Regions from separate parts of the Brachymonas moutaii (nom. illeg.) genome, predicted to be linked through region 1. Evidence: riboswitches for the same ligand, from Rfam matches in the RefSeq annotation. Region 1 holds a riboswitch; each other region holds the start of a gene.
The links. A riboswitch is a leader RNA that binds a small molecule or an ion and turns the genes downstream of it on or off. The one in region 1 is predicted to bind cobalamin.
Positions count from the first base shown of each region.

Region 2: linked by a shared signal. The riboswitch ahead of ACP2WS_RS01575 (TonB-dependent receptor plug domain-containing protein) and the one ahead of ACP2WS_RS05315 (energy-coupling factor ABC transporter permease) in region 1 are both predicted to bind cobalamin.
Region 3: linked by a shared signal. The riboswitch ahead of ACP2WS_RS07620 (cobyrinate a,c-diamide synthase) and the one ahead of ACP2WS_RS05315 (energy-coupling factor ABC transporter permease) in region 1 are both predicted to bind cobalamin.

Region 1 is NZ_JBNGEN010000003.1:66,535-72,071, forward strand. Features, by position in the region: gene ACP2WS_RS05295 (magnesium transporter CorA family protein) at 1-243, opposite strand, end outside; gene hemB (porphobilinogen synthase) at 302-1,315, opposite strand; gene ACP2WS_RS05305 (hypothetical protein) at 1,483-2,895, opposite strand; gene ACP2WS_RS05310 (DUF1413 domain-containing protein) at 2,929-3,330, opposite strand; cobalamin riboswitch at 3,547-3,767, shown strand; gene ACP2WS_RS05315 (energy-coupling factor ABC transporter permease) at 3,957-4,625, shown strand; gene ACP2WS_RS05320 (energy-coupling factor ABC transporter substrate-binding protein) at 4,622-5,032, shown strand; gene ACP2WS_RS05325 (energy-coupling factor transporter transmembrane component T family protein) at 5,022-5,537, shown strand, end outside.
Region 2 is NZ_JBNGEN010000001.1:346,330-351,866, forward strand. Features, by position in the region: gene ACP2WS_RS01570 (ABC transporter substrate-binding protein) at 1-411, opposite strand, end outside; gene ACP2WS_RS01575 (TonB-dependent receptor plug domain-containing protein) at 509-2,548, opposite strand; cobalamin riboswitch at 2,784-3,043, opposite strand; gene map (type I methionyl aminopeptidase) at 3,181-3,999, shown strand; gene glnD ([protein-PII] uridylyltransferase) at 4,168-5,537, shown strand, end outside.
Region 3 is NZ_JBNGEN010000005.1:136,099-141,635, forward strand. Features, by position in the region: gene ACP2WS_RS07605 (sulfite exporter TauE/SafE family protein) at 1-250, opposite strand, end outside; gene ACP2WS_RS07610 (cell division protein ZapA) at 583-990, opposite strand; gene ACP2WS_RS07615 (cell division protein ZapB) at 977-1,321, opposite strand; cobalamin riboswitch at 1,580-1,824, shown strand; gene ACP2WS_RS07620 (cobyrinate a,c-diamide synthase) at 1,938-3,410, shown strand; gene ACP2WS_RS07625 (bifunctional adenosylcobinamide kinase/adenosylcobinamide-phosphate guanylyltransferase) at 3,407-4,024, shown strand; gene cobO (cob(I)yrinic acid a,c-diamide adenosyltransferase) at 4,120-4,689, shown strand; gene bluB (5,6-dimethylbenzimidazole synthase) at 4,693-5,436, shown strand.

The sequences.
Region 1 (5,537 bases):
GATCAGGTCATACACCGAGGTGTAATCGTAGTTCGACGGATGGGCCGCATACGCCAGATCGCGGCAGTGCAGATCGAACAGCTGCGACCCGCCCAGGTGCTGTGCCGCCTGCTGCACCGTCGGCAGCAGGGCAGGCAGCTCCTCGCGGTCCAGAATCAGCCACACAAAGCCCTCTGCCGGCAGCGCCGCAGGCACCGCGTCGGCAAAGCGCAAGGTATCGGCCGTGAATTCGACGATCTGCATGGCAGGCAGCAGGGGCAGGTGTACCGGCGAACGGTGCGAAAACGAAAACCGCCCGGCCTCAGCGGCCGTGCGTGCGCAGCCACTGCGCCGCTTCCAGCGCGCTGTAGGTCAGAATGCCATCGGCCCCCGCCCGCTTGAACGCCAACAGGCTCTCCATCATCACCGCGTCGTGGTCGATCCAGCCGTTCTGCGCCGCCGCCTTGAGCATCGCGTATTCGCCGCTCACCTGGTAGACGAAGGTGGGGACGTGGAAAGTCTCCTTCACCCGCCGCACGATGTCCAGATACGGCAGCCCCGGCTTGACCATCACCATGTCGGCCCCCTCGGCAATGTCGAGCGCCACCTCGCGCAGCGCCTCGTCGCTGTTGGCCGGGTCCATCTGGTAGACCTTCTTGTTGCTCTTGCCCAGATTGGAGGCACTGCCCACCGCGTCGCGGAACGGGCCGTAGAACGCGCTCGCATACTTGGCGCTGTAGGCCATCAGGCGCGCATTCACCAGCTCCTCGCGCTCGAACGCGGCACGGATCGACCCGATGCGCCCGTCCATCATGTCGCTCGGCGAAATGATGTCGGCCCCCGCCTGTGCGTGCAGCACCGACATGCGCGTGAGCAGCTCCACCGTGATGTCGTTGAGGATGTAGCCGCTGTCGTCGAGCACCCCGTCCTGCCCGTGGCTGGTGTAGGGGTCGAGCGCCACATCCGTCATCACGGCCAGCTCCGGAAACTCCTGCTTGATCGCCGCGATCGTGCGCGGAATCAGCCCCTCGGGATTGAGCGCCTCTCGCCCCTCCGGGTCCTTGAGCGACGGATCGATGGCAGGGAACAGGTCGATGCACGGAATGCCCAGCTCCACGCACTGCTCGGCCACCCGCAGCAGCAGGTCGATCGACAGCCGCTCCACCCCCGGCATCGACCCCACCGCCTCGCGCCGCTGCGTGCCCTCGTGCACGAACACCGGCAGGATGAAGTCATCGGCACTCACATGGTGCTCGCGCACCATGCGGCGGGTAGCGTCATCCACACGCAAACGGCGCGGACGACCAGCAGGAAAAGCAGCGTAAGGAGTAGTCATGATCCCAGCAACAAAGACAGAACACAAAAGCACCCCCTCCCGTGTGCCCCGCAGACCCCCGGCCCGCCATCAGCCCACGGAACAGGGCGGAATGGGGGCATTCTATGCCGGTGGGCGCGGCGCGGCGCGGCGCCGTGCCTTGCGGCCGCCTCCGCATCAAGTGCAGGTTACAACTCGTCCTCGTAGGCCAGATACGTCGAAAGCATCGGGACAATGCTGGTGATGTATGTGGCGGGGATCGTCCAGCGACGCCCACGGAACTTGCTGGGATCCACGGGGATGATGGCACCCAGGTCTTCCAGAATGACGGCCAGCTTGCTGGTATCGGGCGGATTGCCGGATTTTCCTGTTGCAGCGAAATAGGCGGTGCCGATACCTGGAGTGGCCGTTCCTGCGCGCACCGCAGTCGCGCTGTTGGACAGAGGGAAACTGGCCCCAGAGGGGAACTGTTTCCGGAGATTGGCCAGGGTGGCATCGATGATTGCTGCCGTAAAGATGGGGCCAGTCACCCAATTGCCGGCAGCGTCTTGTTCTTGTGTTTCGATGGCGGCAGGCGTCACCCGATAGCGAAAGGCGACGTTGTTGGAAATGGTGGAGGCATCAATCCAGTTAAAGAAAGATGCAGCTCCCATCGAGTGGGCCTTGGTGGTGCTGCTGGCAGTGGACGTGACGGGAACAGTGCCGTGCGATGCAGTGCCACCCAGATCGTAGCCAATCATGAACAGGGCGGCTTCCAGAGCGCGGAGGTGCTGGTTGGGTGCAAGAGCATGAAAACAGGCAGTTGTGCATGCAGCAGTTGTGGGATGCTTCAAAATTGCGTCCAGAATCCAGCTGGCTTTCAAGTTCCATTCTGCATGGTGCGGGCCAGACTTCAGACGTTGAAACTGCAACAGCGTCGTGCTTGGATTGCGCTGTTTGGGGTTCAGGGCATGGGCAGATTCCTTGGCGGGAGACCAGGGGAAATTCAGTTCGGCAGGTACTGCGTGAAGGTGGTGGCTGGTGCAGAATTTGACCACCATCCATCCCAAAGCTGCACCCACGCGGCTGTCATAGATGATGAAGTCATCGCAGATCAGTGAGTAGATTTTCGACATGCCTGCGTTGAAGCGCAGGGAAGATGCAGTGAGTGGAGGGTGACCTGTATCCCCCGAGTTGAGTGCCGTGCGGGTCGTTTGCAGAATATCCAGCAATTCCTTTTGAGTAGAGGGGCGCAGCAGCCAGCTCACATTGCCAAGGCGTACACCGCCCCAGGTCATGACATCCACTGCGGCGTCAGTGACCTGCTTGAGGTTGTTCGCGCTCAGCCCGGTATTCAGTTCAGCTTGCAGCACGCTCAGAATGGCTGCATTGGTGGCAAAGGTTGTGCCGGCAGTGACCGAAGAATGCGCGCGCACCAAGGGCGTAGGAGTGGCCGGCCAGTGGTACTTGTGGTACGCATCGCAAAGGCTGCTGCAGCTCCAGGCCTTTTTGCTCTTGCGGTTGATGTAGCTGTGAGCGAAAGTGCTGTTGCACAGGTTATTGCTTACCCATGCGATGAAATCCTGGACGTGGGGTGCGCTCAGGTAGGCAGCTTTCAACATGCAAATACTCCTTGGGGCTTTGTGGTGTGGATGTCAGATACGTTGATAAATGGCTTTGTTGGCGCTGTTGCGCCTCACGAACCTGGCAATGGGTGGATGAGAATGGGTGTCTTCAAGGGCTTTGCGAAAGGCCTTGCCCAAGCTTTTGCGCTCTCCGCTCGTGAGTGCATTCCAGTCACTGTCGTCGCATAATTCGTTCAGAGTGAATTCGCCCTTGATGTTTACGGCGCGTGCCTTCTCCAAGAGCCTAGAGATGAGGCTGTCCACATTCACGGTCTTGTGCGGGGCATCGGGAGCCTGGCTAAGGGAGGCTGCCTTGAGCGCCTCATGTACCCAGGCCTCAAGGCTGATGCCTTGTTCCTGGCTGTTCAGCAGTGCGCGAGACAGAAGGGAGTCGTCCACGTTCAGAAACAGTGTTGCCATCACTTTCTCCATTTTGATGAGACAGATGAGGTTATCTCCTTTGTGATGAGTGTGCATTATTTGCGCTCATGTGTCAATGTTTTTTGTTTGCGTCTGGGATGGCATGGTGCCTGGAGCCTGAGCTGCTGGCAACCTCCGGGCGAAAGGGGCTGCAGGGTGACGCAGGGGAGTGGCTGCTCGAGGCAGCCCGCTTCGCAGCCAAGCACCCTCCCCAGCACGCACCTCCCTTCCTATAATGGCGGCACGGGTGCGTGGGTTGCCGGGCTTCGGGTCTGGCGCCTGCGTTAAACGGGAAGCCGGTGACGCCATGCAGCTAGTGGCCATTCCGGCGCAGCCCCCGCTGCTGTAAGCCTGACGACTCCGCCTCACGCCACTGCGTCCTCCGACGCGGGAAGGCGCGGACTAGGAAGAGGGCAAGCCAGAATACCGGCCCGCGACGAGCCAGCACCATTCCCCGGGGGATCTGGGAGTCTGCTGCCGCGCGTTGGCGTGCGCCTCTGTGTTTCCTCCCTGCGGAAACGGCGGGGCGCGGCTGCCGTGCCGGCCTGCCCAGACTTTCCCTTCCCATCTTCCTGTTGCCGTGGTGCGCTCGTGTCTTTCACATCACACGGTTCGACGGGAGGTTTCGAATGCACATCATGGAAGGTTTTCTGCCACTCAAGCACGCGGTGGCATGGACGGCGGCTTCGGCGCCGTTTCTGGCAGCGGGCATCTGGTCGGCGCGCCGCAGTCTGCGCGATCACCCGGAGCGGCGCATGCTGCTGGGGGTGTCGGCGGCGTTTTCCTTTCTGCTCTCGGCCATGAAGCTGCCCTCGGTCACGGGCAGCTGTTCGCATCCCACGGGAGTGGGGCTGGGTGCTCTGCTGTTCGGGCCGCTGGCGATGGTGCCGGTGAGCTTTGTGGTGCTGCTGTTCCAGGCGCTTCTGCTGGCGCATGGGGGGCTGACGACGCTGGGGGCCAATCTGTTCTCGATGGGCATTGCCGGGCCGCTCATGGCGGCGGCGGTGTTCCGCGTCGGGCGCGTGCTGCGCCTGCCGCTGAGCGTGAATGTGTTTCTGGCGGCGACGCTCGCTGATCTGGTGACGTATGTGGTGACCTCGCTGCAGCTGGCGCTGGCGTTTCCCGATGCGGTCAGCGGGGTGGCGGGCTCGATGCTCAAGTTCGGCGGCATCTTTGCCGTGACGCAGATTCCGCTGGCGATCAGCGAGGGGCTGCTGACGGTGCTGGTGGTGCAGGCCATGACGCGCCTGCAGGGCGAGGATCTGCGCGGTCTGCCGCTGTATGCAGGGCAGGAGGTGCGGGCATGAAGCGGCAATTCTGGATCATTGCGGCATGCGTTGTGGTGCTGACCGTGGCGCCGCTCCTGTTCGTGCGCACGCCGGCGCTGGGGCCGGACGGCAAGGCGCAGGCGCTTTTTGGCGGGTCGGACGATGCAGCGCGCGACGCCATCACGGTGATTGCACCGCACTACCGCCCGTGGTTTGCGCCCCTGATGGAGCCCGGGCCCGAAATCGCCTCGATGCTGTTTGCGCTGCAGGCGGCCATTGGGGCGGGGGTGATCGGCTACTGGCTCGGGGCGTCGGTGACGCGCCATCGCGAACGCGAACGCCAGCGCCGCGAGCGGGAGGCAGCCGGCCATGCGCCGGAGCAGTCCCCCCATCAGGAGCGTACCTCTGCTGCTGCGGGCCCCGCCGGAGTGGCCCGTGTGGATTGAGCAGGCTGCCTATGCCAATCGCTGGCGCGATGTGACACCGGTGGCCAAGGCTCTGTTTGCGGGCTGTGGCCTGGCGGCGGCCTTTGTCGCGCCGGACTGGAAGGCCGAGCTGCTGCTGGCGGCGCTGCTGGCGGCGGTGACGCTGGGTGGCGCGCGGGTGCCGGCGCGGCTGTATGCGCGGGTGGTGGCCCCTGCGGGCAGCTTTGTGGTGCTGTCGTGCGCGACGCTGCTGGTGGCGGTGGCGCCTTCGGCAGGCGGATGGCCGGAGGTGCACTGGCATGCGGCCGGCTGGCCCGAGGCCGCCCTGACGGGCACGCGGGCCATGGCGGCGCTGGCGGCCATGGTGGGGCTGGTGCTGACCACGCCGCTGAGTGACCTGATCGGACTGGCGCGCCGGCTGCGGGTGCCCGAGGTGCTGGTCGATGTGATGGTGCTGTGCTACCGCATGGTGTTCGTGTTCATGGAGGCGTGGGACGACGGCGTCACGGCGCAGGCGGCGCGGCTG
Region 2 (5,537 bases), on a different contig from region 1:
GGCCACTTCGTGCAGCGAATTCGCCAGCGGCACTTCCACGACGCGCACACCGAGCTGGCGCAGCATCTGAGCCGTGTAGCGTGTGGTGTACCGGCCCACCAGCACCAGATCGGGCCGCAGCCGCAGGATGCTCTCCGCATCGCCTCGCACGCCGGGAATGCCGCGGGCACGCTCGGCCAGCATGGACATGCGCGGGTCATGGGCCAGCTCGCTCACCGCCACCACCTGATGGCGATCGGCAAGCTGCAGCACCAGCTGATCGGCGCACAGATTGAGCGATACGATGCGCTGCGGCCGGGCTGCAGCCGGCGCCGCAGAAGAGGAGGCAGATTTCCCTTGCGAACTGGCCTGCGGCCCGGGGACCACAGGCGCAGCCGCGTCACGGCATCCGGCCAGTGCAGCTGCCAGCATGAGCACCGCCGGCAGGCACCGCCCCCTGCGCCCCATGGAGCGCACCGCTCCTGCCGCCCTGCCGAGTCGCCCTGGCCTGCGCATCGTCCGCCCTGCCTTACAGGAAGTCCCAACGATAGGTCAGCTTGACCTCACGCCCCGGCATGGGGTAGCCCGGCACCACCTGGTAGGCGCGGTTGAACAGGTTGTCCACCGCCACCCGCACCGTCTGGTGAGCTGCCGGCTTCCAGCTCATGCTGGCATCCCACAGGGTATATCCACCCTGCTGGCCCAGCGTGCTCGTCCAGTCCGCCCAGTAGGCAGTCTTGAGCGTGCGGCCGACATACCGGGCTCCCAGATGGGCTCCCACATTGCCCCAGTGGCCATCGAGCGAGGCCCGCAGCGTCTGGCGCGGCACGTATTCCAGATCCGTCCAGCCCGAGCCGTTGTTCTGCTCCGCGCGGAAACTGTAGCTGTAGCCCACCCCCAGATCCAGCGCCGGGGTGATGCGCCAGCGGCCACTCAGCTCCATGCCCTGCATCCGGGCTCTGTCGGCATTGGTCCACGAGGACACATTGCCCGGCAGCGTCACCGCCACGATCTTGTCGTGCACGCGCGTGTCATGAAGGGTCACATCCGCGTTCCAGTTGTCCTGCTCTGCCGAGAGGCCGATGTCGGCGCTGACGCTGCTCTCCGGCTTGAGCGCCGGATTGCCCTGGTAGTCCATGCCGTAGCTCGAATACTTGCCCGCAAGTTTCCAGGCGCTCGGAGCCGCATAGCCCCGGCCGATGGTCGCATGCAGCGCCAGTGCAGGCGTGAGGGCATGGCGGATGCCGGCACTCGGGCTGAACTGGTGGAAGTTGCGGCTCTGCGGAGCGTTGTCCGGGAAGTCATCCGTGTCCAGGGTGGACAGACGAAAATGGTCGTATCGTCCCCCCACATAGGCCGACGTGCGTCCGTCGTTGAAGCGGACGTTCTGCTGGGCATAGAGCGCAGCGTTTTCCTGTCGGCTGTCTGGCTGGTAGACCGACGGGGAACCATACCAGTAGCTCACCGAGCGCGCCTTCTGTACCTGGTAGTCGAACCCGTAGACCAGCTCCGCACCGGGGTGCCACTGCCATTCGTCCTTGAGCTGCACCCCATGCCAGTCCAGTGCCGACTGGAACGAGGGAGTCCTGGAGCCATCGGTGGCCACGTCGTCCATGGACGTATGTTCCTCACCCCTGTAGCCCGTGATGCTGAGTGCATGGTTGCCCACATCCCCCCTGAGCACGGCGCTGTAGAGCCGATGGGTCATGTCCTTGACCGTCGGCGTGCCCGAATAGCCAGGCAACGCTCCAGGATTCTCCACATCGTTGCCCTTGAACAGATCCGCGCGCACGTCGAGCTGCCACTGCGGCGCCAGCCTGAATCCCAGTCGCAGGTCATGGTGGTAGGTGTCATAGCCGCTCGGATGCGCCGTTCCTCCCGGGTAGCTGTAATCGCCCTGACGGTGCCATCCGCCGAAATAGTCGAAATTGAGCCAGGGTGTCAGTGCACCGCCAATGTCTCCCTGCACCTCGCGCTGGCCCATAGTGCCGGCAGACACCTCCACACCACCCTGCAGCGCACCCGTGCGGCGCACCGGAATCAGGTTGATCACGCCTGCCATGGCCTGCGAGCCATAAAGGGACGACGCAGGCCCCTGCAGCACCTCGATGCGGGACACGCCAGCGGTGGGCATCATGCTCAGCTCGTTGACGATGGCCGGAATGCCATCCTGCAGCACCAGCGTCTGCAGCGATTCGCCCACCATCGGGCTATAGGGCGTGAATCCGCGCATGCCCACGGCCGAGGACAGCCCCGGATACTGCTTGATGTCCACGCTCGTGGTCTTGCCCAGCAGATCGGCCAGCTCCGCATGGGGCGTCGCCTCGATCTGTCTGCGCGTCACCACCTCGATGCGCTGGGGCGTGTCCTTCACGGACATTTCGGCACGCGAGCCGGTGATCACCACGTTGTACTCCGGGGCATCGCCCCCGTCGGCGGAATCGCGCGGTGCCTCCCCTGCCGATGCCTGTGCCGCCGCAGTGCCCGAAGTCTGCGCCACGGCAGCCGCCACCGGACTGAGGCAGAACAGCAGCCCTGCCAGCCGGAACATAGAAATGGAATGTGTCATTGTCGATACGGTGTATGACCGCATTGCACGCATCCGGAAAAACACGCCAGCCGGAGTGCCCCGCACTGCCTTGCCTTGCACCCCCATGCCGGCCCCCGCGCGCTTCCTGAACTGAAACGCACGGACACCCTCTGCACGGACGTGCATGGCTTCATGCCATGCCGCACCCCGAAGACGGACTCCCGGTCTGCTCCCCGCAAACGGTCAAGATACTGGCTGCCGCACCCTGAAGCGGCAGCACGCTGCATGCCAGGCCGGTATCCGGACTCGTGAGTCTTGACGTTTCGCCTTCCCATCCGATGTCGATCCAAGAGAACCGCATTGCACGGACTCCACGACCCAGACAGTGGCTGCCGCGCGGCATGGACCATGTCGCGCAGCATGAAACGCCCACACTCACCCACCGTTGCGGGGGCAGTCCGGGCATGGCGCCCTGCAGGCGCGCACCCGGTTCCCGTTCAACCCTTGCGGGGCACCTGGCATTCTCTCGTTCCTGCCCCGCCTCACAGCGGTGAGGGTTCGGTGCAGGAACTCTCCATTGTATCGGCGATGCGCTCCCATCCCTCTCCAAGTGCATGGAAACGGCAACCTTCGTCATGCAATGCACGGGCAATGCGCGGATAATCTCCTGCATGAGCATCATCATCCATACCCCTGAAGAAATCGAGGAAATGCGCAAGGCATGCCGCTTTGCGGGCGAACTGCTGGACTTTCTCGGTCCCCATGTCGTCCCCGGCATCACCACCAACGAGCTGGACCGCCTCTGCGAGGAATACACCACCAGCCACGGTGCCGTCTCCGCGCCCCTCAACTACGCGCCTCCCGGCCACCGCCCCTATCCCAAATCGATGTGCACCTCGGTCAACCACCAGGTCTGTCACGGCATTCCCAACGACAAGCCGCTCAAGAAGGGCGACATCGTGAACATCGACGTCACTCCCCGCCTCAACGGCTGGCATGGCGATTCGAGCCGCATGTACATCGTGGGCGGTGAGGATGCCGCGCCCCCCTACGTCAGCCGGCTGTGCCGCGTCACCTACGAATCCATGTGGAAGGGTATTCTCGAAGTCAGGCCCGGAGCCCATCTGGGAGACGTGGGCCACGCCATCCAGAAATACGTCGAGAGCCACGGCTACAGCGTGGTACGCGAATTCTGTGGACACGGAGTGGGCCGCGACTTCCACACCGATCCGCAGGTGCTGCACTACGGCCGGCCAGGCACCATGGAGGAACTGGTTCCAGGCATGATCTTCACCATCGAGCCCATGGTCAATGCAGGCCGCCGCGAGATCAAGGAAGGTCCCGATGGCTGGGCCATCGTCACCAAGGACCGATCCCTCTCGGCCCAATGGGAACATGCCGTGGTCGTCACGCCCACGGGCTATGAGGTGCTCACCCTGTCGCCCGGCATGCCCGCGCTGCCCGACTTTGTGCACGCCACTGCGACCTGATGCCCATTCCCGGTGCTCGGCCGGCAGACGCTGTGGCCTTGTCCGGGGAGGCAGTGCCCTGGTGCGCTTCTTGCTTGCCACGGAGTTGCACCTCTCCGGAGTGCCTGGTCAACCTGCCGGTGCCACTCCTTTCCGGTCCTCCGAGAAATCTGCCTTTTCCCCTTTCCCATGAGCACTCCGTCTCCCTTCTCCGCCCCTGCCCCGCTCACGCGCCAGGACTACCAGGCCGCCAAGCAGGCCCTGCTCGCGCCGCTGGCCGATGAATCCGGCAGCGTGCGCGCCATGCGCAGCATCATGGGCATCCTGCACCGGCTGGCGCAACTCACCGATCACTCGCTCACGGCCCTGTGGCAGCAGCACGGGCTCGACCGCGAACGGGTTGCGCTGGCGGCAGTGGGGGGCTTCGGCAGAGGCGAGCTGTACCCCTACTCGGACGTCGATGTGCTCATCCTCCTGCCCATGCCCATGCAGGAAGCGGGGGCCGACCTGCGCCAGCGCATCGAGGCTTTCGTGGGCAGCTGCTGGGACATGGGCCTCGAAATCGGCTCCAGCGTGCGTTCGGTGCAGGAATGCGTGGCCGAAGCCGAAAAGGACATCACCGTCCAGACCGCCCTGCTCGAACGCCGCCTCATCACAGGCCCCGCCGACCTCTACGACGCGCTGAGCGCCGCCTATGACAGTGCCATGCACCCCTACGGGTTCTATCTGGCCAAGACGCTCGAGATGCGTCAGCGCCACGGCAAGTACGAGAACACGCCCTACTCGCTCGAACCCAACTGCAAGGAATCTCCCGGTGGCCTGCGCGACCTGCAAGTCGTGCTCTGGGTAGCCAAGGCAGCCGGCTACGGAGACTCCTGGAGCGCGCTCATGCGCAGCGGGCTCATGACACCCTATGAAGCACGCCATGTGCGGCGCAGCTACGTCATGCTGAGCCTCGTCCGCACCCGCCTCCACATGGTCGCGCGCCGCCGCGAGGACCGCCTCATCTTCGATCTGCAGGACCCCGTCGCCAAGCTCTTCGGCTATGCGCTGGAAACCCCCTCCTCCCGAGCCGGCAAGACCAGTCCGCTGCGCCCCAGCGAAGCGCTGATGAAGCACTACTACTGGACCGCCAAGGCCGTCACCCAGCTCACCCAGATCTTGCTGCTCAACATTGCCGAGCGGCTGCAGGCCAGCGGCCACACGCGCGAGGACGATCCCGCTCCGGTCACCGAAGCCATGAAGCGCCTGCAGGACAGCGCCAGAGCCCAGCAGGCCAGGGCCGCCATCCAGGCCGAGGAATCGGGCAACTCCGCCCTGGCCCTGCAGGAAACCGTCAACCCGGTTGCCAGCACGGCCGTGACGGACATCGACTACGAACAGCAGACCCAGGAACCCCGGCACCTGCCCTCCATCAACGAGCGCTTCCTCGACAACAACGGCCTGCTCGAAGTCGCCACCGACGACCTGTATTTCCGTGAACCGCACGCCATCCTGGAAACCTTCATCCTGGCCCAGCGGGAAATCGGCATCAGCGGTCTGTCTGCCCGCACCCTGCG
Region 3 (5,537 bases), on a different contig from region 1:
GATCCCAGCGCACCATGCCGCGGCGGTGATGGGCGCGCACGCTCGACATCGAGGTGAAGAAGATGGTGGCCATGGACGTGGCGATGGCCATCTTGACGGCCAGACCCTGCTCCACACCGTGGGCGACGATGATCCAGCTGATGAAGGGCACGAGCACCATGCCGCCGCCGATGCCCAGGAGCCCTGCCATGAAGCCTCCCATGAGGCCGAGACCGGCCAGTTCAACGATGGTGAGGGGTTCGAGAATCATGGCAAGAGGCGGCACACCGCCATGGCGCCGCAGAACGATGGGCGTAAAAAAACACCGCGAGCGGTGTGAGGAATGAGGTGTCTGCACGGGAACCGACCGCATCCTGAACCGAGGGTTCAGGGGGGCGAGGGCAGCACTGGCCGTGGGTCCATCTACGCGAGATGGTCACGCTGGCCGGGCAATATACCAAGCCCGAGCTCAAAGAGCATTGGTTCAAGGAACTATAAAGCCGGAACCGGTGCAGACGCCCCCATTGTAGGGCAAGGTTGCGGCCTTGGAGACAGGCGGAACATGTAATTTGTGTGCCAGCCATCGCTGGGGGCATGCAGGGGTCAGTCGGTGCCGGAGGAAGAAGGCAGTGCCTCGGCGGCGGGCTCTGTGGGAGGGGCGCCGAGCACGGTCTCCATTTCGCCGAGCAGGTGCTGCAGGCGTGGATGCGTGGCTGGGGCCTCGCTGGTGGGGGCGTCATCAGAGAGTGTGGACTCTGTTTCTTCGGCACTGGCTGCTGCGGCCTGTGCGGCTTCCCGGGCGGCGAGCTGTTCGCGTTCGAGGAGGTCATAGGCGACGTTGAGCGCGGCCAGCACGGCAATGCGGTCACGGGCCCGAATCTTGCCGGCATCGCGGATGCGGCACATGGCGGTATCGACCTTCTGGACGGCTTCGAGCATCAGGCTCTCGGAGCCATCGGGGCAGCCCAGCATGTAGGCCAGTCCCATGATGTGCACTTCAAGCTGTTTCATCGGGGCGTTCCTTGGCGGACTCGGATGGGGCTGCCGAGTCGGTGGGGGAGGGGAGCGGCGCATCCACCGAGTCGGGGGTTCCCCAGGCCGTCGGCGGGAGGACGGGCGCATGCATGGGGGAGGCATCCACCGGGATGCGGTCGAGGAGGGAGTCGATGCGCGCGCGTGCAGCTGCCAGCCGGGACTTGAGCGAATCGCGTTCCTGTCCAAGTTCGATGACCTGTTGCTGCAGGAGGTCGTGCGCCTGCTGCAGCGCATGATGGCGCGTGAGCAGCTGCTCGACACGGTCGGCAACCTGATCGAGAAGAGGGGATGTGTGCGGAGATGTCATGGCGGCGAAGAGGCAGCCTGCGCATGCCGCCGCAGGCTGAAGGAGAGGGCCTCTGAATGCCTGTCATTGTAGTCCATGCGCCCTGATCCGCAGGGGAGGGAGCAGGGGCCGTGATGGGCAGGCTAGAATGCCGATTTGCTGGTGCCCACAGGAATCTGGAGAGAAATGCATCTCCCCGGGCCGGCGCTCTGCCTGTAGAAGCATGCGCATCGCGCGCGTGGTGTCTGTCGCAGCAGACGATGTCGGCAGGCATTCCGAGAATCGGTCATGCAGACGGGTTCGTGGGTGAAACGGGAAGCAGGAGGAGAACGCCACCGAAGAGCGGGTGTGCGCGTTGTCCCGGCCTGCGCTGCCCCCGCAACGGTAAAACGGTGCGGATCGCATGCCTTGGGGAGCGCGATCTGCAGCCACGGCCACATGCCACTGGGAGAGCGCCCACTCGCCCGGGAAGGTGCCGTCGGTTCGCCGTCAGCCCGGAGACCGGCCAGCATGGGAGGACACCCAAGCCCCGGCAGGGAGGGTGTTCGTGCGCACGCGCCGGCGGGGTGGCTGGTGGCGTGGGAGGCGGCATGCCCATGTGCGATGGGTGTGGCTGCAGGATGGATATGTGCGAATCATGGCGAAATCCTCTGCGCAGGCGGGCACGGTGGCGTGTCCGGCCCTGCTGGTAGGTGCTGCGGCCTCGGGGCAGGGCAAGACCACGCTCGTCGCGGCGCTGGCACGCTGGTGGACGCGGCGTGGCCTGCGGGTACAGGTGTTCAAGTGTGGACCTGATTTCATTGATCCGGGCTGGCATGCGCTCGCAAGCGGCCAGCCGGTGTATCAGCTCGATCTGTGGATGGTGGGCGAGGCGGCGTGCCGAAGCATGCTCCGCGAGGCGGCTGCCTGCAATGACCTGATTCTCATCGAGGGCGTCATGGGTCTCTACGATGGCGAGCCGAGCAGTGCGGATCTGGCGGTGCGGCTGGGCCTGCCGGTGCTGGCGGTGATCGATGCCCATGCCATGGCGGGCACGTTCGGGGCCCTGGCACATGGACTGGCGCATTACCGCGAAGGGGTGCGCTGGGCGGGCGTGGTGGCGAACCGGGTGGCAAGCAGTGGCCATGCCGACATGCTGCGCCGAGGGCTCCGGGAGCCACACGACTGGATGGGCGCGATCATGCGCAACGCCGATTTTTCTCTGCCCGAGCGGCATCTGGGGCTGATGCTGGCTCCCGAGATGGCCGATGCCCTGGCACGGCTCGATCTGGCCGCCGATGCACTCGCGGACATGCCGCTGGTGGCCGATGAGGGGCAGTCTGTGCCGAGTCGCTGGATGACGGAGTTCCCGTCGGCGCTGGAGCCTTCGGAGCCAGAGGCCTTGGAGAGCCCCGTGGGCTTGCGCTGCACAGAGGAGGGCGCATCGCCTCTGGACGCCTGGCTGCACGCGGAGCCGCGCAGCCTGGAGGGCGTGCGCATCGCAGTGGCCCGGGATGCGGCGTTCTGCTTTCTGTACGAGGCCAATGTGCGTACCCTGCAGGCGCTGGGTGCCGAGCTGGTGTTTTTTTCTCCCCTGGAGGATGCGGCGCTGCCGGCGTGCGATGCGCTGTGGCTGCCGGGCGGTTATCCGGAGCTGCATCTGGAGGCGCTGCAGGCCCAGACCGGCATGCGCGAGAGCATTCGACGCCATGTGCAGTCGGGGCGGCCGGTGTGGGCCGAATGCGGCGGCATGATGGCGCTTGCCGAGGGTCTGGTTCCAGCGGGCGCGGAACCGGAAGCTGCCGTGCCACTGTGGGGTGTGCTGCCCGGGACGGTGCGCATGCATGGACGGCTTCAGGGGCTGGGGCCGCAGGCGCTGGCGGTGCCCGGATGCGATGCGCCGCCGCTGCGGGGGCATACCTTTCACTATTCGACCCTGGACACGCCGGAGGCCGAAGCGGCCCGCACGGTCAGTCCGCGCGTGACGAGTCGCAGCAAGGCTGGCGAGGCGTTCTACCGGACAGGGCCGCAGGGCAATGTGCGGGCGAGTTATTTCCACCCCTGGTTTGCCAGCAGTCCGCAGGCGGCAGCAGCGCTGTTTTTGCCTGACCATGTGGAGACTGGGGCATGAATCCGGTGCACCACGAGCTGATTCTGGGAGGGCAGAAGTCCGGCAAGACGGCCCGGGCAGAAACCCTTGCGGCTGCCTGGCTGGCGCGTGGTCCGGGCCATCGCGCTCTGTATCTGGCCACCGCGATGCCCTGGGACGAGGAAATGCGCCGGCGCATTGCGCGGCATCAGCAGGATCGGGCCCGGCGGGTGCCGGGCATGGCGACGCTGCAGGCAGGCGAGGACGGGCGGCCGCTGGATGTCCCGGCCCTGCTGCGGGCGCATGGTGCGGCCGATACGGCGATCGTGCTGGATTGCCTGACCCTGTGGCTCACCCAGCAGCTCAGCGAGGCGCCGGATGCCGCACGCCTGCGTGGCGGCGAAGGGGGTGAGGAGACAGCGCAGGACATGCGCGCGGCAGAAGACGATCTGGTGCGTGCGGTGGCCGCCTGCCCGGGGCCGGTCTATGTGGTGAGCAACGAGATCGGTCTCGGAGTGATTCCGCTGGGCGCGGAGGTGCGTGCCTTCGTGGACGCACTGGGGCGGCTCAACCAGCGCATGGCCGTTGCGTGCAGCCATGTGACCCTGATGGCGGCAGGATTGCCGCTGGTGCTCAAGGCGCCCACAGGGCCCTGAGCGCCACGGGACCCATGCAGAGACTGCGGGCGCGTGTCGGCACAGGCAGACAGAGCCCGCGACATTTTTTGGATGTTTTTTGAGGAGTGCAGCACATGCAGATCGAGCAACCCCCCACCGAGAAGCCCTATGACAAGCCCGAGGGTGAACGGCGCGGCATCGTGATCGTCCATACCGGCGACGGCAAGGGCAAGAGCACGGCCGCCTTCGGGCTGGCGCTGCGGGCCACGGGACGCGGCAAGAAAGTCATCATCTACCAGTTCATGAAGGTGCCGAGTGCCCGCTTCGGGGAGCACCGCATGTTCGAGCAGCTCGGCGTGCCGGTCGAGGGGCTGGGGGATGGCTTCAGCTGGAAGAGCCAGGATCTGGAGAAGTCGGCACAGCTCGCGCGCGACGGCTGGCAGCGGGCCAAGGCGGCGATTCTGGGAGGGGAGCATTTCCTGGTGGTATGCGACGAGATCACCTATCCGCTGGTGTACGGCTGGCTCGATCTGCAGGATGTGCTGGAGACGCTGCGGACCCGTCCGCGCCATGTGCATGTGTGCCTGACCGGGCGTCGCTGCCCGGACGAGATCGTGGCGCTGGCCGACACGGTCACGGAAATGCGCCAGATCAAGCATGCCTTCGAGGCAGGCATTCCCGCTCAGCGCGGCATCGAGGACTGAGTCGTGGAACAGAGCCAATTCCGGCAAGGGGAAGCGCCAGACCAGTCTGGCGACGAGGTGCGCTACAGCCGGGCCGAGCGGGCGGGGCTGTACCGGGCGATCGTCGAGCGGCGCGACATGCGGCACTTTGTCTCAGGCGCCCAGGTGGAGCCCGAGGTGCTGGAGCGTCTGCTCAAGGCGGCGCACTGGGGGCCGAGCGTGGGGTTCATGCAGCCGTGGCGCTTCATGCGCATCACCGATGCGGCCCTGCGCGAGCGGCTCCATGCCTGTGTGGAGCGCGAGCGGCTGGCCACGGCGGCAGCGCTCGGTGAACGGCAGGCGGATTTCATGCGGCTGAAGGTCGAGGGGCTGCGGGAGGCAGCCGAGCTGCTGGCGGTGTGTCTCATGGACGGGCGCGAGCGGCACGTGTTTGGACGCCGGACCATGCCCTACATGGACATTGCCTCGGTGGGCTGTGCGCTGGAGAATCTGTGGCTGGCCGCGCGGGCCGAGGGGCTGGGCGTGGGCTGGGTGTCGATCTTCGATCCGGTCGACATGTCGGAGCTCCTGGGCTTGCCCGAAGGCGCCACGCCCCTGGCGCTGCTGTGCATCGGCCCGGTGCCCGCGTTCTACGAGGAGCCCATGCTGCAGCGTGAGCGCTGGGCGCGGCGCATGCCGCTGTCCGACGTGGTGTACGAGAATCGCTGGGGCGAGTCTGCGCCCTTCCTGGAAGGGCACGATACCCGCGGAGGACCAGAGGCAGACTGAGCCGGCAGCAGTTCGCATCAGGGATGCGCCGCAAGCCAGATGTCAGGTCTGGCCCGGCCAACTGGGGCACAATCCGGCCCTTGCCCGGCGCGCCACCTGCT